2 regions of the Streptomyces sp. NPDC036984 genome follow, and region 2 is predicted to be linked to the other one. Evidence: riboswitches for the same ligand, from Rfam matches in the RefSeq annotation. Region 2 holds a riboswitch; the other holds the start of a gene.
The links. A riboswitch is a leader RNA that binds a small molecule or an ion and turns the genes downstream of it on or off. The one in region 2 is predicted to bind cyclic di-AMP.
Positions count from the first base shown of each region.

Region 1 (7,336 bases), on a different contig from region 2:
ACGTTCGAGGCGATGGGAGACCCGCAGACGTTCGAGCAGGGGGCGTACGACGACGCCGCCTTCGACGCGGACCCCTCGGGCGAGAGCGAGCCGGAGACCACCGGCGAACTGCCCGCCGTGACCGACCTGCTGGACGGTCAGGAAGAGATCATTCCGGCGCCGGCGACCCGCGCGGGCTCGCGCAGCGCGGCCCGCTCGCGGCGCCGTACGCCCGCCAAGCGCTCCGCGCTGCTGACCGTCGCCGTTCCCTCGGCCTGTGTCATGGGCGTCGCCGGGATCGCCGCCGCCTCGGTCGGGGCGCTCGCCGACGACTCCAAGGACACCTCCGCCACCGCCGCGGACGCGCAGCCGGTCAAGCCGGCGGTCGCCAACAGCAAGCTGGACACCCAGCTCAAGACCCTCTCCGCCGGCGCCGACGACTTCGCCGACCGGGCGAGCCGTACCCAGGAGCGGATCGACCTCAAGGCGCAGCAGGAGCTGGAGAAGAAGAAGGCGGCCGCGGAGGCCGCCCTCAAGGAGCGGCTGCGCCCGAAGTTCGCGCTGCCGGTCGCACAGCACGGGCTCAGCGCCTACTACGGCCAGGCGGGCATCAACTGGATGTCCGTGCACACGGGCATCGACTTCCCGGTCTCCTACGGCACCACGGTGATGGCCGCCACCGACGGCACCGTCACCACCAAGTGGAACAGCGCCTACGGCAACATGCTGATCCTGACGGCGAAGGACGGCACGGAGACCTGGTACTGCCACCTCTCCAGCTACCGCGTCGCCTCCGGTACGGCCGTCAAGGCCGGCCAGCCGATCGCCTACTCCGGCAACTCCGGCAACTCCACCGGTCCGCACCTGCATTTCGAGGTACGACCGGCGGGCGGCGCCGCCATAGACCCGCTGCCGTGGCTGCGCAGTCACGGGCTGGACCCGACGTAACCACGCAGGACATCGTCGACAAGGGGCCCCCGTCCGGCGAGGGCCCCTTCGGTTTACAGCTTCTCCACCGGTGCGTACCGCAGCAGCAGCCGCTTCGGCTTGGCGTCGCCGAAGTCGATCGTCGCCTCCGCGTTCGCGCCCGTGCCCTTCACCGCGACGACCGTGCCGAGGCCGAACTGGTCGTGCGTGACCCGGTCCCCGACGGTCAGTGCGACCACCGGCTTCTCCGCCGTGCGCCGCGTGGCGAACCCGGACGCGCCCGACGCCGAGGAGCGTGAACGGGTCGAGGACAGCGAGGCCGCGATCCCGGACGCCGGCCCGGAGGACACCGGTGCCGCCGCTCCCGTCCGCTTCCACTCCACATGGGCGGGCGGGATCTCCTCGAGGAAGCGGGAGGGCGGGTTGTACGACGGCTGGCCCCAGGCGCTGCGCATCGCCGAGCGCGTGAGGTACAGCCGCTCCCGCGCGCGCGTGATGCCGACGTACGCCAGGCGCCGCTCCTCCTCCAGCTCCTTCGTCTGGCCGAGGGCGCGCATGTGCGGGAAGACGCCGTCCTCCATGCCGGTGAGGAACACGACCGGGAACTCCAGGCCCTTGGCGGTGTGCAGGGTCATCAGCGTGATGACGCCGTCGCCGTCCTCCTCGTCGGGGATCTGGTCGGAGTCGGCGACCAGGGCCACCTGCTCCAGGAAGTCGGCGAGTGTGCTCTGCTCGCCCTCGCCGCGCTCCTGCTCGAACTCCAGGGCAACGGCCGCGAGTTCCTGGAGGTTCTCGATCCGGGTCTCGTCCTGCGGGTCGGTGGATGCCTGCAATTCGGCCAGGTAGCCGGTGCGTTCGAGGACCGCTTCGAGGACGGTGGCCGGTCCGGCGCCGGACTCCACGATGGTGCGCAGGTCTTCCATCAGCGTGTTGAACCGCTTGACCGCGTTCGTGGAGCGCGCGGCCATGCCGTACGCCTCGTCCACGCGCTTCAGGGCCTGCGGGAAGCTGATCTTCTCGCGCTGGGAGAGCGCGTCGATCATCGCCTCCGCGCGGTCGCCGATGCCCCGCTTGGGCACGTTGAGGATGCGGCGCAGCGGCACAGAGTCCTCGGGGTTGGCGAGGACCCGCAGGTAGGCGAGGACGTCCCGGACCTCCTTGCGCTCGTAGAAGCGGACACCGCCGACGACCTTGTAGGGCAGGCCGACGCGGATGAAGACCTCTTCGAAGACACGGGACTGGGCGTTGGTGCGGTAGAAGACGGCGACGTCTCCCGCGCGTGCCTTGCCGGCGTCGACCAGGCGGTCTATCTCGTCGGCGACGAACTGGGCCTCGTCGTGCTCGGTGTCCGCGACGTACCCGACGATCCCGGCGCCCTGCCCGGCGTTGGTCCACAGGTTCTTCGGGCGGCGGGACTCGTTGCGCTCGATGACCGCGTTGGCGGCGGACAGGATGGTCTGCGTGGAGCGGTAGTTCTGCTCCAGCAGGATCGTCGTCGCGTCCGGGTAGTCCTCCTCGAACTGGAGGATGTTGCGGATCGTCGCACCCCGGAAGGCATAGATCGACTGGTCCGCGTCACCCACGACGCAGAGTTCGGCGGGCGGGAGGTCGTACTCGCCGGGCGGGGTGTCGACGTCCTCGGCGGCACGCTCGCCCGTGCCGACCAGCTCGCGGACGAGGGCGTACTGGGCGTGGTTGGTGTCCTGGTACTCGTCGACCAGGACGTGCCGGAAACGGCGGCGGTAGTGCTCGGCGACGTCGGGGAAGGCGCGCAGCAGGTTGACCGTCGTCATGATCAGGTCGTCGAAGTCCAGCGCGTTCGCCTCGCGCAGCCGCGACTGGTACAGCGCGTAGGCCTGGGCGAGGGTCTTCTCGAAGCCGTCGGTGGCCTGGGCGGCGAAGTCCTCCTCGTCGATCAGCTCGTTCTTCAGGTTGCTGATCTTGGCGCTGAAGGACTTGGGCGGGAAGCGCTTCGGGTCGAGGTCCAGGTCGCGGCAGACCAGGGCCATCAGGCGCTTGCTGTCGGCCGCGTCGTAGATCGAGAACGACGACGTGAAGCCCAGCTTCTTCGACTCACGGCGCAGGATCCGCACGCACGCGCTGTGGAAGGTCATCACCCACATCGCGTGGGCGCGCGGGCCGACGAGCTGCTCGACCCGCTCCTTCATCTCGCCCGCGGCCTTGTTGGTGAAGGTGATCGCGAGGATCTGGCCCGGGTGCACGTTCCGCTCGGCGAGCAGGTGGGCGATGCGGTGGGTGAGCACGCGGGTCTTGCCGGAGCCGGCGCCGGCGACGATGAGCAGCGGGGAGCCGGCGTGCACGACCGCGGCGCGCTGGTTGTCGTTCAGCCCCTCCAGGAGCGCCGCCGAGTCGATCACCGGGCGCGGAGCGCCGTCGCGGTAGTACGCGTCCCGGTCCGGCGGCACGTCGAACTTCCCGCCGAACAGATCGTCCGGAATCGACTCCGGAGCGTGATCGTCCTCGGGCGGCGGTGGGGGTTCCTCCTGGTGCCCGCGAGGGGTCTGGAGGTCCGCCAGGAAGCTGTCGTCAAAGAGGCTGCTCATCGCTCTCCGAGTCTAGGGCGCCCCACCGACAACCGGTCGCCGTCCCCGGAACATGACCGGTTTCCAGAAGGGCCGATCTTCGCCTCGGCAGGCCCGCCCACCGTTTACGGAACGGAAGCGCCTGGTCACGCGGGCGTGAAACCACTCTCAGGTCACGGAAATGTATCGGACATACCTCGCACCAACCTTCACAGAAGACACACGAGTTGGCTAGGTTGCCGTCAGGCCGCACGACCCCCCTCCGGCGAACGTCGCCGGGCCGCGCGGCCTCCGCCGAGTCCGGCGCGCCCCCGCACGGTGCCCGGAGCCGGGGACCCACCGATCCTGGGGTGAATCGGCCGACTCCCGCCCGGGACGACGCCGTAGGGCAACCCTTCCAAGCAACCGCCCGAACCCGACAGCTAACCCGGTAGGCGGCAGCACGGAAGGAGTCGCCTCTCTTGGCGTCGCACCGCAAGCCGCGCCCCGGCGGGACCCCGGGAGCGGGCATCCGCACCCCAGCCCTCGCCACCGCCGCCCTCACCTCCGTGGCCGTGCTCTCCCAGAGCGCCGAGGCCACCCCCGCGGCCGGTCACGGCAAGCCGAGCCTGGAGGAGGTCGAGCGGAAGATCGACGATCTCTACCGCCGGGCGGAGTCGGCGGCCGGGACGTCCGGCACGAGTAAGGAGCGGGCTCTTCGGACCGAGCGGGCCGTTCGGAACGAGCGGGCCGGGCAGACCGGGCAGACCGAGTCGGCGGAGCGGGCCGAGGCCCCGCGGCGGCACGCGGACAGCCTGCAGCGGCTCCGGGACGAGGTCGCCCGGCGCGCGTCCCAGCCCCGCACCCTTCCCGCGCAGCGCGGCACCACCCCCGGCCGCGGCACGATCCCGCTCCAGCGCGGCGCGGGCCCGGCCCCGCGCACCGCCGGCCCCGCCCGGGACACGGCCGCCGTCCCGTCCGTTCGGAACACGGCCGTCACCCCGCACGCGTGGGACGCGGCCGCCGCCGGGCCCGGGTGGGACACCGCGGGCGTTCCCGCCCCGGACTCCTCCGTCGTGGCCGCCCGGGACACCGCCGCCCAGGAGGTTTCCGTCGTGCCCGCCCGGGACAGCGCCGTCGCGGGCCCCGCGGGCAGCCGGGCGGAGGCCGCCGCGAGCGGTCCGAAGGCGGCCAAGGCGGCCGTGCAGAAAAAGCTCGCCCACGCGCGCGTGCTGCTGTCGCAGCGGACCGCCCAGGGCGCCGCCGCGCCGTCCGGCGGGCACGCGACCAAGGCCAGGAAGGCCGTCGCCTTCGCCCGCGCCCAGCTCGGCAAGCCGTGCGTGTGGGGCGCCGCCGGTCCCGGCTCCTACGACTGCTCGGGCCTGACCCAGGCGGCCTGGAAGTCCGCCGGCGTCACCCTCCCGCGCACCGCGCGCGAGCAGGCCGCCGCCGGCACTCCTGTCCGGCCGGCCGAGGCCCGCCCCGGCGATCTGGTCTTCTTCCACGACGACGTCAGCCATGTCGGGCTCTGCACGGGCGACGGCATGATGATCCACGCCCCCAGGCCGGGCGCCTACGTCCGCGAGGAGCCGGTCTCCGGCGCCGGCGAGCCGGCCGTCCACAGTGTGGTGCGGCCGGGCTGACCCGGGGTACCGGAGATCAGGTCCACAGGACGGCGATGAAGATGTTGGCCGTGGTCAGCAGGCCGACCAGCCCGAAGAGGCCCTTGTCGATCCGCTCCTCGTCGCGCTTCACGTAGACCAGGCCGAGGATCACGATCAGCAGGGCCAGCTTCACGCCGATCTTGAGGGTGTTGACGTGGTGGTCGTCGGCCTGGTTGAGGCCGACGAGGGCCACGCCGGTGACCAGCATGGTGAGCGCGCCGTGCAGCATGCCGGGCACGAACCGGGCGGCGCCCTGGCCCATCGCCTTCATCTGGGTGAGGAAACCACCGAGCAGCGCGGCGATACCGATGATGTGCAAGCCGACGAAGAGATGGATGAGTACGTCCATGGTGCCGGAGCCTAGCCAGGAGGCCTCGGCCCTCCGGCCACCGGGCCCGCCGACCGGCCCCATGGATCTTGCATATATGCGCTCCATAGCACCCCACGACTCCCAGAGGTCCCGCTTTGCGCGCTTCGGTCACCACGCTGCGTGAAGGGGACGACTCCGGTGCGGCAGCACGGTCACATACGGTCACATCCCGGTCCGTCGCAGCCAGTTCCGTACAGTGCGTTACCCACTCGTCACCGTCCGGCCTAGCGTCCTCCCCCAGGTGACCGGCTCCCCACCGCCGCCCGACCAGGGAGGCAGTCGGCCACCACCCCCGAGAAAGGCCCGGCGACGGCCCGGTCCCCCTGTGTGGGCCGCCGCCGGGCGTACTGACCGCTCGGTCGTACGAGTCGGACGGAAGGACGTGACGGTCCAGGTGGCAGCGCACCGCAAGCCCCCACAACGCTCGCTCAGCGGCCATACGGCCCGCACGGCCGCGACGCTCGCTCTGGCGGGCGCGGCCACCGCGACGGGCTTCGACGGGACGGGGCACGCCGAGCCACAGCTGACGCCGGCGCAGGTGAAGGCCAAGGTGGACACGTTGTACCGAGAGGCCGAGGCCACCACCGAGAAGTACAACGGGGCGAAGGAGAAGGCCGACGCGGCCCAGGGGCGGCTGACCGCGCTTCAGGACGAGACCGCCCGCAAGCAGGAGAAGCTCAACTCGGCCCGGGAAACGCTGGGTTCGATGGCGGCGGCACAGTACCGGGACGGCGGCATCGACCCGGCCTGGCAACTGGCCCTCTCCAGCGACCCCGACCGGTACCTGGCCGGCGCCGCGTTCGCCGAGCGGGCCGGTGACCGGCAGGCCGTCGCGGTGTCGGGGGTCCGCGAGCAGCTACGGGAGATCGAGCGGTTGCGCGGTGCCGCGCGCATCGAGCTGACCTCGCTGCGGTCACGGCAGGCGGAGCTGAGACGGCACAAGAGGACCGTCACCGGAAAGCTGGACGAGGCCCGGCGGCTGCTCGCGCGGCTGACCCCGCGGCAGCGCACCGAGGTCACCGGTGCCGACGGCACGGGCGGACACGTCTCCCGGTCGGCCGCGGACCCGCGGAAGCCGCTGGAGCCGGCCGGGTCCTCCTCCCCCGCTCCGCCCACCACACGTGCGGCGGCGGCCGTCACCTACGCCTACGACAAGCTCGGCAGCCCCTATGTGTGGGGCGCCACCGGCCCCAACGCCTTCGACTGCTCGGGCCTGGTGCAAGCCGCCTACCGCTCCGCCGGCATCTCCCTGCCGCGCACCACCTACGCCCAGATCAACGCGGGCCGGCGGGTCTCCCGCTCCGAACTCCAGCCGGGTGACCTGGTGTTCTTCTACTCCGGGATCAGTCACGTCGGCATCTACGTGGGCAACGGCCAGATGATCCACGCCCCGAACCCGTCCGCACCGGTCCGCCTGGCCCCGGTCGACGAGATGCCGTTCGCTGGGGCGACGAGGGTGGCCTGAGGGTAGGAGCGAGGGTGAGGTGCGCGCGGGGTTCGCGCCGGGTGAGGGCCGGGCGGGGGCAAGCCCGTAGGGGTCAGGGCCCGTAGGGGGAGGTCGAGCGGGGTCAGGTCCGTACGGGTCAGACCAGCCGGCGCGCGGTCGCCCAGCGGGTCAGCTCGTGCCGGTTGGACAGCTGGAGCTTGCGCAGCACCGCCGAGACATGGGACTCGACCGTCTTCACCGAGATGAACAGCTGCTTGGCGATCTCCTTGTAGGCGTAGCCACGGGCGATCAGGCGCAGCACCTCGCGTTCCCGCTGGGTGAGGCGGTCCAGGTCCTCGTCCACCGGCGGGGCGTCGGTGGAGGCGAAGGCGTCCAGGACGAACCCGGCCAGCCGCGGGGAGAAGACGGCATCGCCCTCCTGGACACG
Region 1 covers NZ_JBVJRL010000001.1:512,633-519,968, forward strand. Annotated here, with positions in the region: gene ACZ7DL_RS02330 (M23 family metallopeptidase) at 1-927, shown strand, start outside; gene pcrA (DNA helicase PcrA) at 981-3,470, opposite strand; cyclic di-AMP (ydaO/yuaA leader) riboswitch at 3,777-3,881, shown strand; gene ACZ7DL_RS02340 (C40 family peptidase) at 3,911-5,071, shown strand; gene ACZ7DL_RS02345 (hypothetical protein) at 5,088-5,441, opposite strand; gene ACZ7DL_RS02350 (C40 family peptidase) at 5,857-6,927, shown strand; gene ACZ7DL_RS02355 (LuxR C-terminal-related transcriptional regulator) at 7,046-7,336, opposite strand, start outside.
Region 1: it holds a riboswitch for cyclic di-AMP, as region 2 does, so the genes downstream of both, ACZ7DL_RS02340 (C40 family peptidase) here and ACZ7DL_RS06495 (transglycosylase family protein) in region 2, are expected to answer to the same signal.

Region 2 (7,336 bases):
ACGGCCCCCTCGGCCCTGTGGATAACGCGATCCGCTCCCGCGCGCCGTGGGTTACGTTCGGACCGTGAACGAAACCAGCCCCGCAACCGGCCCCGAGACCGCCCCCGGCCGCATCGTCCTGCTCACCACCAGCCACCGCGTCGCCCCCGGTCTGCTCTCCTGGCCCGCCTGGCAGGCCCTGCGCACCGCCGATGCCGTGCTGTGCGCGGACGGCACGCATCCACAGCTGCCGTATCTGCGCGAGGCCGGGATAGCGGTGGCCGAGGCGTCCCCCACCGCGCAGGAAGTGGTCGACGCCTGCACCGGCGGGCGGACGGTGGTGGTCGTGGCGACGGGCGAGGGCGAGCCCGCGCTCACCGACGGCCTCGCCCGGCTCGCCGGCTCCGGCCGGGTCGCCATGCCGGAGCTGGAGCTGCTCCCCGCCTCCTACGACCTGCCCGGCGCCCGCCTGCTGGACCTCGTGCAGGTCATGGACCGCATCCGCGCCGAGTGCCCGTGGTCCTCCCGGCAGACCCACGAGGGCCTGGCGAAGTACGGCATCGAGGAGGCGTACGAACTGGTCGAGGCGATCGAGGCCGGCGACCGCGCGGAGCTGCGCGAGGAACTGGGCGACGTTCTCCTCCAGGTCGTCTTCCACTCCCGGATCGCCGAGGAGGACCAGGAGGCGCCCTTCTCCGTCGACGACGTGGCCGGCGGCATCGTCGCCAAGCTCATCCACCGGCACCCGCACGTCTTCGGTGACGAGAAGGCCGAGACCCCGGAGGACGTCAAGGAGCACTGGCTGCGCACCAAGGCCGAGGAGAAGCGGCGCACCTCGGTCACGGACGGCGTCCCGCTCGGCCAGCCCGGCCTGGCCCTCGCCGCCAAGCTCGCCTCCCGCGTCCGTACGGCGGGCCTGGAAGTCCCCCTGCCCAAGGGGGAGGGCATCGGCTACGAACTCCTCGCGCTGGCCGTCCGTGCCGAGGCGGACGGCGTGGACCCGGAGGCGGCGCTGCGGGCGGCGGCCCGGGTGTACCGGGACGCGGTGCGAGCCGCCGAGGGAGTGGGCGCTTAGGGGCATCCGAGAAGCGTGCCCGGCACCGGCGGGAGCGCAGCGGTCCCCGGCCCTCGATCACCGGTAACCGCAACGCCCCGCGGCCGCCCGGCCCTCGTGCCCGCCCGGGTCCGTCCCCGGTGGCCGCCCAGGTCTCCGCCGTAGCCGCCCGGGTCCGCCCCCGGTGGCCGCCCGGGTCCCCCCGAGGCACTCCCGATACCGTCGAGGAGTGACCGACCAGCCCCAGCCCCCGACCGCTCCCGCTCTCTTCACGTGGGAGTTCGCCACCGACCCCTACCCCGCCTACGCCTGGCTGCGCGAGCACGCCCCCGTGCACCGGACGCGGTTGCCGAGCGGCGTCGAGGCATGGCTGGTCACCCGGTACGCCGATGCCCGGCAGGCCCTGGCCGACCAGCGGCTGAGCAAGAACCCGGCGCATCACGACGAGCCCGCGCACGCCAAGGGCAAGACCGGCATCCCCGGCGAGCGCAAGGCCGAGCTGATGACGCACCTGCTGAACATCGACCCGCCGGACCACACCCGGCTCAGGAGGCTCGTCAGCAAGGCGTTCACGCCCCGGCGGGTCGCCGAGTTCGCGCCCCGGGTGCAGGAGTTGACGGACCACCTCATCGACCAGTTCGCGAAGGCGGGTTCCGCCGACCTCATCCACGAGTTCGCCTTCCCGCTGCCCATCTACGCCATCTGCGACCTGCTCGGCGTCCCGCGCGAGGACCAGGACGACTTCCGGGACTGGGCGGGGATGATGATCCGGCACGGCGGCGGGCCCCGGGGCGGGGTCGCCCGGTCGGTGAAGAAGATGCGCGGCTACCTCGCCGAGCTGATCCACAAGAAGCGCGAGGCGCTGCCCGCCGCGCCCGTGCCCGGCGAGGACCTCATCTCCGGACTCATCCGCGCCTCCGACCACGGCGAGCACCTCACCGAGAACGAGGCCGCCGCCATGGCCTTCATCCTCCTCTTCGCCGGCTTCGAGACGACCGTCAACCTCATCGGCAACGGCACCTACGCCCTGCTGACCCACCCGGAGCAGCGCCACCGCCTCCAGGACTCCCTCGCCCGCGGCGAACGCGGCCTGCTGGAGACCGGCGTCGAGGAACTGCTCCGCTACGACGGCCCGGTGGAGCTGGCCACCTGGCGGTTCGCCACCGAGCCGCTCACCATCGGCGGGCAGGACATCGCGCCGGGCGATCCGGTGCTCGTCGTACTCGCCGCCGCCGACCGGGACCCGGATCGGTTCGCCGACCCGGACGTGCTCGACCTCGCCCGCCGCGACAACCAGCACCTCGGCTACGGCCACGGCATCCACTACTGCCTCGGCGCGCCGCTCGCCCGCCTGGAGGGCCAGGCCGCGCTCGCCACGCTGCTCACCCGCCTGCCCGACCTGCGGCTCGCCGCGGACCCTGCCGACCTGCGCTGGCGCGGCGGACTCATCATGCGCGGCCTGCGCACCCTGCCGGTCGAGTTCACCCCCACCGCCTGAACACAGCCTCGCCAGCGGACATGACAGACGTTCAACTCTGTGATCTTCACGTGATCTGTGCGGCATTAACTTGTGACAAGTGATCGTCTGCCGATACGTTCACCCATCAGCGCGGCGACGGGCACCATCCGCCGCGCCGGCCCTGCTGTCGCTCGAAAGGCTTCTGCATGCTCTCCGGGAACGGTCGACACCGTCGCCCCCGCCAGGCTCCCGCCCTCCTCGTCGCGGCCGGCGTGACCGGCTCCGCCATCGCCATCCCGCTCCTCGGTGCGGCGAGCGCCAACGCGGCCGACGGCACCACGTGGGACAAGGTCGCCGAGTGCGAGAGCGGCAGCTCCTGGAGTGCGGACACCGGCAACGGTTACTACGGTGGTCTCCAGATCTCGCAGGAGGACTGGGCCACGTACGGCGGCACCCAGTACGCGGACAGCGCCGACCAGGCCAGCCGTTCGCAGCAGATCGCCGTCGCCGAGAAGATCCTCGCCGACAAGGGCACCGCCCCCTGGGCCACCTGTGCCCTGCTGTCCGGGTTGACCACGGACTCGGGCTCGGTGGACGTCGACACGGGTGTCGGCGAATCCGATGACGCCGAGGGTTCGGGTGACGCGTCCGGATCGGGCCACAAGTCCGACAGCTCCGGTACCTCCCAGTCGTCCGGCAAGCCGGATTCGCCGTCCTCCGACGGCGCCGACTCCGACACCGGCTCCGGTACCGGTTCCTCCTCGGGCACGACGGACACGCCGAGCACGAAGCCGGGCAAGGACGCCGGTACGGCCACCGGTTCCACCGGGACCAACACCCCCAAGTCCGACAAGTCCGCCACGCCGGACCGGGGAAGCTCGCAGGGCGCCGACAGTGCGTCCCCGGCCGCTCCGGCCACCGGCAATACGGACAACCCCCAGCAGGCCGCCGGTTCCTGGAGCCTGGTCGACACCGGAGCTCTCGGAGGGGGCGGACGTCACCGGGGTGTGAGCGCGGACGAAAGCGTGACAAACGGTCAGGAAGCCGCCTCGTCCGGTCGGCATGCCTCGCGCGAACCGGGTACCTACACCGTCCGTCAGGGTGACTCCCTCGCCTCCATCGCCGACTCCCTTGACGTCGACGGCGGGTGGCACGCGCTCTACGCCGACAACAGGAACGCCATCGGGTCCGACCCGAACCGCATCACCGCCGGTCAGACCCTGGAAGTCGAGGACGAAACGGGCGCGGAGTAGCGGGAGTTGACGCCCCACTTAACGCCCTAATGTCCGATTTGGCGAAAGTGTGGGATGAGTCTCAGAAGCCCTGATCGTCTTTGAAATTCCGCGGATCGCGTGTCTACGGTCGAGGCCGCTCGTCACCGCGAGCCCCGGCATCCGCAACGCCGAATCCTGCCAGCGGCTGCCCGGGAACAGTCGTCGCGTCAAGCGCCGCAGGCAGGAGCGGGGGACCCAAGGTAAGTGCCGGGACCAGCAGTTGAGGCTGGAACCGGCTGGGGGTGAAGCCGCGCCTCACGCACAGCGTGAGGTGTGGCCGGGCAACTCAACCGGCCCGAACCCGACAGCTCACCTCGCAGGCGTCGGTGAGGGGATCGATCCATGCTGTTTTCCGGCAAGGGCAAGCACCGTCGCCCGTCCAAGGCCGTCCGCGCCATCACGCTCGCCGGTGTCACCGGCGCCGCCGTCGCCGCCCCGCTGATGGCGGCCGGCAACGCCTCCGCCGCCACCGCCGCCGAGTGGGACACGGTCGCCCAGTGCGAGTCCGGCGGCAACTGGGCCATCAACACCGGCAACGGCTACTACGGCGGTCTCCAGTTCTCCGCCTCCACCTGGGCCGCGTACGGCGGCACCGCCTACGCCTCGACCGCCGACAAGGCCTCCAAGGCGCAGCAGATAGCGGTCGCCGAGAAGGTCCTCGCCGCGCAGGGCAAGGGTGCCTGGCCGGTCTGCGGCACGGGCCTGTCCGGCACCCCCTACAACGGCTCCGCCCCGAGCACCCCCTCGACCTCGGGCGGCACCACCACCCGCTCCACCGACCAGCAGGCCGCCTCCCGCTCCGCCGAGCGTCCGGCCGCGTCCGCGAGCAAGACCGTCACCACCCCGACCGGCAAGAAGGTCAAGAAGGGTGACGGCGAGTACAAGGTCGTCACCGGCGACACCCTCAGCACCATCGCCGAGAAGCACGGCGTCAAGGGCGGCTGGGAGAAGCTGTTCGAGCTGAACAAGGACATCGTCGAGGACGCCAACCTCATCTACCCGGGCCAGCAGCTGCACCTGAAGTAACAGCCGGCTCCGAGCGCAAGCCGCAGGGCCCGCACCTCCGTGCGGGCCACGCTGAAGGCCCCCGTGCGGGCCACCCCCGTCCCCACGGGCTCCCCGTCCCGGTGCGTGTTCCCCCGTACGCACCGGGACGGGGCTTTTTTGCGTCCGTCGACGCGGAGCCCTTTGTTTCGGGTCAAAACAAAAGGTACGGTCAGCTTGTCCACGGGGCGGTCGGTCGGTGGCCGACGCCCACGGGACGGTTAGGCTCTAGTCGCAAGGCACACCAGCCCCGCACTTCCAGCGTCACATCCAAGAAGGAGATGCTCGTGCCGTCCATCGACGTCGTCGTAGCCCGGGAAATCCTGGACTCCCGAGGCAACCCCACGGTCGAGGTCGAGGTCGGCCTCGACGACGGCAGCACGGGTCGTGCCGCCGTTCCGTCCGGCGCCTCGACCGGCGCCTTCGAGGCCATCGAGCTCCGCGACGGCGACCCGAACCGCTACCAGGGCAAGGGTGTCGAGAAGGCCGTCCTCGCCGTCATCGAGCAGATCGGCCCGGAGCTGGTCGGTTACGACGCCACCGAGCAGCGCCTGATCGACCAGGCCATGTTCGACCTGGACGCCACCGACAACAAGGGCTCCCTCGGCGCCAACGCCATCCTCGGCGTCTCGCTCGCCGTCGCCCACGCCGCCTCCGAGGCCAGCGACCTCCCGCTCTTCCGCTACCTGGGCGGCCCGAACGCGCACCTGCTGCCGGTGCCGATGATGAACATCCTGAACGGCGGTTCGCACGCCGACTCCAACGTGGACATCCAGGAGTTCATGATCGCCCCGATCGGCGCGGAGTCCTTCTCCGAGGCGCTGCGCTGGGGCACCGAGGTCTACCACACCCTGAAGAAGGTCCTGAAGAGCAAGGGCCTGTCCACCGGCCTCGGCGACGAGGGCGGCTTCGCCCCGAACCTGGGCTCCAACCGCGAGGCCCTCGACCTCATCCTCGAGGCCATCAAGGAAGCCGGTTACACCCCCGGCGAGCAGGTCGCCCTGGCGCTCGACGTCGCCGCGTCCGAGTTCTACAAGGACGGCTCCTACGTCTTCGAGGGCAAGGAGCGCTCCGCCGCCGAGATGACCGAGTACTACGCCGAGCTCGTCGAGGCGTACCCGCTCGTCTCCATCGAGGACCCGCTGTTCGAGGACGACTGGGAGGGCTGGAAGACCATCACCGCCAAGCTCGGTGACAAGGTCCAGCTCGTCGGCGACGACCTGTTCGTCACCAACCCCGAGCGCCTGGCCCGCGGCATCGAGGAGGGCGCGGCCAACGCCCTGCTGGTCAAGGTCAACCAGATCGGTTCGCTGACCGAGACCCTGGACGCCGTCGAGCTGGCCCAGCGCAACGGCTTCAAGTGCATGATGTCCCACCGCTCCGGCGAGACCGAGGACGTCACCATCGCCGACCTGGCCGTCGCCACCAACTGCGGCCAGATCAAGACCGGCGCCCCGGCCCGCTCCGAGCGCGTAGCCAAGTACAACCAGCTGCTGCGCATCGAGGAGATCCTCGACGACGCCGCGGTGTACGCCGGCCGCAGCGCGTTCCCGCGCTTCAAGGGCTGAGCCTTCCCGGGCTAAGTCGTAGCCAGTCGTACGTACGTCCCCGTACCCGGTCCCGTACCGTGTCCGGGGACGTACGCGCGTGTGACGGGAGGCGGGAAGATGGCCGTGAAGGACCGGGACCGGTTCTCCACCGCGACCAGGCTCAGGCTGCTCGGCGAGCAGACCGCGGCCCGGGTCTACCGCTCCCAGACCAAGCGGCAGGCCCGCCGCTCCCGGCTCACCGGCCGCGCGGCACTGCTCGCGCTGGTGCTGTGCTCGCTGGTCGTCGCCCTCGCCTACCCCATGCGGCAGTACGTCTCCCAGCGTGCGGAGATCGCCGACCTCCAGCGGCAGCAGGAGCAGGCCCGCCGACGCGTCGAACAACTGCGTGACCTCAAGGCGCGCTGGCAGGACGACGCCTACGCCGAGCAGCAGATCCGGCGCCGGCTGCACTACGTGATGCCCGGCGAGACCGGGTACGTGGTCGTCGACCCGGGCGCGGCCAAGCAGTCCCGCGCCGAGTTCGGGGCCGCCCGCCGGCCCTGGTACGCGAACGTCTGGGACGGTGTCGACAAGTCCGACGCCTCCGACCAGTGACCGGTCCGCCGGGCCGGTAACCGACAGAAAGCCAGTCTGAAAGCAGTCATGGAAACGCCTCCGCCGCCCACTCCGCGCACCGAGCCCACCGACGCGGACGTAGCGGCCTTCAAGCAGCAGCTGGGCCGTCCGCCGCGGGGCCTGAGGGCCATCGCGCACCGCTGCCCGTGCGGTCAGCCGGACGTCGTGGAGACGGCACCGCGCCTGCCCGACGGCACGCCCTTCCCGACGACGTACTACCTGACGTGTCCGCGCGCCGCCTCGGCGATCGGCACGCTGGAGGCGAACGGCGTCATGAAGGAGATGACCGAGCGGCTCCAGAGTGATCCCGAGCTGGCCGCCGCCTACCGGGCCGCGCACGAGGACTACATCCGGCGCCGGG
Region 2 covers NZ_JBVJRL010000002.1:545,622-552,957, forward strand. Annotated here, with positions in the region: gene ACZ7DL_RS06480 (nucleoside triphosphate pyrophosphohydrolase) at 65-1,054, shown strand; gene ACZ7DL_RS06485 (cytochrome P450 family protein) at 1,263-2,531, shown strand; gene ACZ7DL_RS06490 (transglycosylase family protein) at 2,699-3,745, shown strand; cyclic di-AMP (ydaO/yuaA leader) riboswitch at 3,929-4,104, shown strand; gene ACZ7DL_RS06495 (transglycosylase family protein) at 4,109-4,792, shown strand; gene eno (phosphopyruvate hydratase) at 5,098-6,378, shown strand; gene ACZ7DL_RS06505 (FtsB family cell division protein) at 6,478-6,954, shown strand; gene ACZ7DL_RS06510 (DUF501 domain-containing protein) at 7,003-7,336, shown strand, end outside.